DNA from 2 places in the Kocuria sp. CPCC 205231 genome. Region 1 is predicted to be linked to the other one. Evidence: predicted binding sites of a transcription regulator. Region 1 holds the regulator's gene; the other holds the start of a gene.

Region 1 (2,388 bases):
ACTGGCAGGAGTACGCCCTGGTGATGCGTGAGGTCCTCGACGCGTCCCCGCAGTTCGAGAACGTCCACCCGGGCCCGCTCGCCGACGACGAGCACCCGGACACCGGATGGGCCCCGCGCTGGGAGGGACGGGTCCTCACGAGCTTCGAGCGCAAGGCGCAGGAGGCGGGCCGCGTCCCCCGCGACCTCGTCTACCGCCGGACGGCGTGAGCGCCGTCCCCGGCGCGGAGCGAAACGGCGTGCCCGCACTGCCCGGCCCGGAGCGGGACGGCTTCGTCGTCGTGCCCCCGGGCGATCCCCGCACGCAGCCGCTGCTCGAGGGCCTGCACCACGAGTACGTGGAGCGCTACGGTCCCGAGATCGGGGCGGAGGAGATGGCCGAGCACCCCGTCGACGACTTCACCGCCCCCGCCGGAGCGCTCCTGCTCCTCCTCGAGGGCGGCACGACGGTGGGGGGTGGCGCGTTCCGTCGGCACGACGACGCCACGGCCGAGCTCAAACGGGTGTGGACCGCCCCGGCGCACCGCCGGCGCGGGATCTCGCGGCGGGTCCTGGCCGAGCTCGAGCGGCTCGCCGCCGCGGCGGGCTACCGGCGCATCCACCTCACCACGGGCAGCCGCCAGCCGGAGGCGGCCGCCCTGTACCGCAGCAGCGGGTACGTCCTGCTGCCCGGGACCGCCCGGGTCTATCCGGGCGGCGTGTACGACGTGGGCTTCGAGAAGCACCTGCGCTGACCGCCCGGCCCGGGCGCCGGTGCGGCTCAGCGCTCCTGCTGGCGCGGGGGCCGGTACAGCACCACGGCCTGCGAGATCTTGCGGGCCCGGGGGCGGGCGCCGCGGGCCATGCGCACCACGTCCCCGCCGACGCCGGCGGCGAAGATCCGCGAGGACTCCTCGGCCCGGTCCCGGGCGTCCTCGAGTTCCCGGGACAGCTCCGCCACCCGCGACCGCAGGGCCGCGACCTGGTTCTCCAGCTGGAGGATGCGCCGGATGCCCTCGAGGGACACGCCCTGCTGGGACAGCACCTGGATCTGCTGCAGCTTCTCGATGTCGCGCTGCGAGTAGCGGCGGGCGCGGCCGGGGGCCCGGGACGGCCTGACGAGGCCGAGCCGGTCGTACTGGCGCAGCGTCTGCGGGTGCATCTCCGCGATCTCCGCGGCCACGGAGATCACGAACAGCGGCTGGTCGGCGTCCAGTGCCATCTCATACCCGTGCCTTTTCGGCCAGGCGGGCCCGGGGGTCCTCGTCCGCGGTCGCCTCGGCGAACGCCCGGACGGCGGCCTGCGCCTGCTCGTCCAGCTCGGCCGGCACGTGCACCTCGACCGTCACGATCAGGTTGCCGGTGCCCTTGGCCGTGCCGAACCCGCGCCCCTTGACGCGGAAGCGCCGGCCCGAGGACGTGCCCGCCGGGACCTTCACGCGCACGGTGCCGCCGTCCAGCACGGGCACCTCGATGGTGGCGCCCAGGGCCGCCTCGGGGAACGTGATCGGCACGGTGACCTCGACGTCGTCCGTGCCCTCGACGCGCCGGAAGAAGGGGTGCGGGGTCACGTGGACGGTGACGTAGAGGTCGCCGGCGCCGCCGGCACCCGAGTGGCCCTTGCCGGCGAGCTTGAGCTTCTGCCCGTCGCGCACGCCGCGCGGGATCCGCACCGTGGTCTCCTGGCCGTTGCCCCGGCGCAGCTTGACCGTGGTGCCGTGCACCGAGGAGCGGAACGGGATGGTCGTCTCCGTCCGGATGTCCTCCCCGCGCGCCGGCGGGGCCTGGTAGCCGCCGTAGCCGCCCGGCGCCCCGTACCCGGTCTGACCGCCGAACTGGGCGAACAGGTCCTCGAACCCGCCCGGGCCGCCGGGGCCGCCCGCGCCGCCGGTGGAGTAGGTCGTGCGGCGGCGGCGTCCTCCGCCGCCTCCGCCGAAGATGTCGCCGAAGAGGTCCTCGAAGTTGGCCGAGCCCCCGGCGCCGCCGGGGCCGCCGGCGGTGAAGCGCGCCCCGGAGCCCATCGCGCGGATCGCGTCGTACTGCTTGCGCTCCTCGGGGTCGGAGAGCACGGAGTTCGCCTCGGTGATGTCCTTGAACCGCTGCTCGGCCTCCGCGTCCCCCGGGTTCTGGTCCGGGTGGTACTGGCGGGCGAGCTTGCGGTAGGCCTTCTTGACGTCGGCGGCGGACGCGTCCTTGGAGACGCCGAGAATGCTGTAGAAGTCCTTGTCGATCCAGTCCTGGCTGGCCATGACGCCTCCTTTCTGTGGGGCCGGTCGGGGTCCTGCGGAGCAGGACCCGGTGGTGGTCCGGGGGTCGTCCCCGGCGCCGCGGCGGCGGGGACGGGTGGACGGGTCAGGGGAGGCCCGAGGGACGGGCCTCCCCTGACATCGCCGGGATCAGGCCGGGTCCG
Region 2 (2,388 bases), on a different contig from region 1:
GCCCCCTCGTAGCCGTGCTCGAGGAAGCACTCGCTGGCGGCGGCCACGATCTCGCGGCGGCGCTCGTCCTTGTACTGCTGGCTCACCCGGGGCACGCCCTCAGCCTACGCCACGAACGGTCGTTCGATCGGAGCCGGCGGGCGGGGACCCGGCGCCGGGCGGCGTGGCAGAATGCGCCCATGCCTGCCCAGACCCTCAGCCCGTTCGTCGACGCCTCCCTCGACGCCGCCCACCTGGACGACCCCGGCACCGCGACCGGCCGCACGCTCGGATGGGGCGTGGTCAGCACCGCCGACATCGCGGAGAAGGTGGTCCCGGACATCGCGGCGCTGCCCGACGCCCGGCTCGTGGCCGTGAGCTCGCGGGACCAGGACCGCGCCGAGGACTTCGCCCGCCGGCACGGGGTGGAGCGGGCCTACGGCGGCACCGCCACGAGCACGGGACTGGACCGGCTCGCGGCCGACCCGGACGTGGAGATCGTCTACGTGGCCACCCCGCACGGCTACCACCACCGGGACGTCTCGGCGCTGCTGCGGGCCGGCAAGCACGTGGTGTGCGAGAAGGCCCTCGCCATGACCGCGGCGGAGGTCCGCGACCTGCTCCGCCTGGCCCGCGAGCACGGCGTCTTCCTCATGGAGGCCGTCTGGACCCGCATGACCCCCGGCTTCCGCACCGCGATGCGCTGGGTCCGGGAGGGCCGGCTCGGCCGGGTCCGCTCGGTCGAGGGGTCCATCGGCACGCACCGGGCCCTGGACCCGGCCCACCGCCTGTTCCGCCGGGCCGACGGCGGCGGGGTGCTGCTGGACATGATGGTCTACCCCCTGACGTGGACCGCCGCGGTCCTGGGGGCCCCGGAGCGCTGGAGCGCCCGCGCGGAGCTCGGCGCCACGGACGTGGACCTGGACACCGCCCTGACCCTGGACTTCGGGCACGGCCGGGCGCACGTGAGCGGCACCCTGTCCGCCACGGTCCCCCACCAGGTGACGATCAGCGGCACGGACGGCTGGCTGCGGGTGGACGGACGGATCAACTGCCCGACCACCCTGGTGCTGCAGACCGCCGAGGGCGCCCGCACGGGCGCCGCCCCCCTCGTGGAGCGCGTGGACGTGGCGGGCGCCGGATACGTGTTCGAGATGCGCGAGGCCACCCGCTGCGTGCAGCAGGGCCTGCTCGAGTCCCCCGTGATGCCGTGGGCCGACTCCCTCGAGCTCGTGGAGCTCTTCGACCGGGTGCGGGCGCAGATCGGCGTGCGGTATCCCCACGACGCCCGCTGAGGGCGGTTCGCCCTGGGCGATGGGGGCCGGGACCCGTTGAAGACCGCGGGGAGCGGGATTATCATGGTCAACAGTTGAGTTGATCGGACTCAACTAAATGTCGAAGACATTGCTCATATGGTTGAGGAGATGATTGACGTGGCCACGATGTTCACCCCGTTCAACGATTTCGACCGGCTCGCCGCCTCGCTGTTCGCCCGGCAGGGCCTGCGCGAGATGCCCATGGACCTGTACCGGGACGGCGACCAGTACATCCTCCGGGCGGACCTGCCCGGCATCGACCCGGAGAGCGTCGACGTCGACGTCGACGGCCAGCTGCTGACGATCCGCGCGGAGCGGGAGCTGCCCGAGGTGCAGGACGTCCAGTGGATCACCCGGGAGCGGCAGAGCTCCTCGTTCGTCCGCCAGCTCAACCTGGGTCAGGGCATCGACATCCAGAACATCGCCGCGAACTACGACAACGGCGTGCTCACGGTCACGATCCCCGTCTCGGCGCAGGCCAAGCCGCGCAAGATCCAGGTGGTCTCCGGACAGGGCGAGCAGCAGGCCCTGGGCGAGGGCCGGGACGAGTCCGGCGACCGCGTGATCGGCGAGGGCGAGCTCGTCAACGGCGCCGGGTCCACCCAGTCCACGGAGGGCTGAGCCCGGCCCCCGGCACCGGCACGCCCCCGGGCGGGGCCCCACGGCCACGGGCCCGTTCCCCGCGGGGAACGGGCCCGCCGCCGTGCCCGGGCCGCCCGCGGCCTCCGGCCGGACGGCGGGCCCGGCCAGCGGGCGGGGCGCCGCCTCGGGTATCTTGGCACCAGGAAGCACCACCACCGATCCGACGACATCCTGGGAGACAGCCCGCACATGGCCAAGATCATCTACACCCGCACCGACGAGGCGCCCCTGCTCGCCACCTACTCCTTCAAGCCGATCATCGAGGCCTACGCCTCGACCGCCGGCGTCGAGGTGGAGACCCGCGACATCTCCCTGGCCGGGCGCATCATCGCCGCGTTCGGCGACCGCCTCCCCGAGGAGCAGCGGGTGGACGACGCCCTCGCCGAGCTGGGCGAGCTGGCCAAGAAGCCCGAGGCCAACATCATCAAGCTGCCCAACATCTCCGCCTCCG

What was found. The regulator HspR, encoded in region 1, represses chaperone genes until heat shock. The targets are predictions, from matches to a motif close to AAGTTGAGTCNNNNNGACTCAACTT.
Region 2: the regulator HspR is predicted to act here: its motif matches at 1,346-1,370, upstream of RF640_RS11040 (Hsp20/alpha crystallin family protein).

The regions. Positions count from the first base shown of each region.
Region 1 is NZ_JAVKPP010000006.1:43,450-45,837, forward strand. Features, by position in the region: gene trmB (tRNA (guanosine(46)-N7)-methyltransferase TrmB) at 1-209, shown strand, start outside; gene RF640_RS07630 (GNAT family N-acetyltransferase) at 239-733, shown strand; gene RF640_RS07635 (heat shock protein transcriptional repressor HspR) at 760-1,200, opposite strand; gene RF640_RS07640 (DnaJ C-terminal domain-containing protein) at 1,202-2,227, opposite strand.
Region 2 is NZ_JAVKPP010000009.1:47,793-50,180, forward strand. Features, by position in the region: gene RF640_RS11030 (TetR/AcrR family transcriptional regulator) at 1-95, opposite strand, end outside; gene RF640_RS11035 (Gfo/Idh/MocA family protein) at 180-1,274, shown strand; gene RF640_RS11040 (Hsp20/alpha crystallin family protein) at 1,413-1,916, shown strand; gene RF640_RS11045 (NADP-dependent isocitrate dehydrogenase) at 2,127-2,388, shown strand, end outside.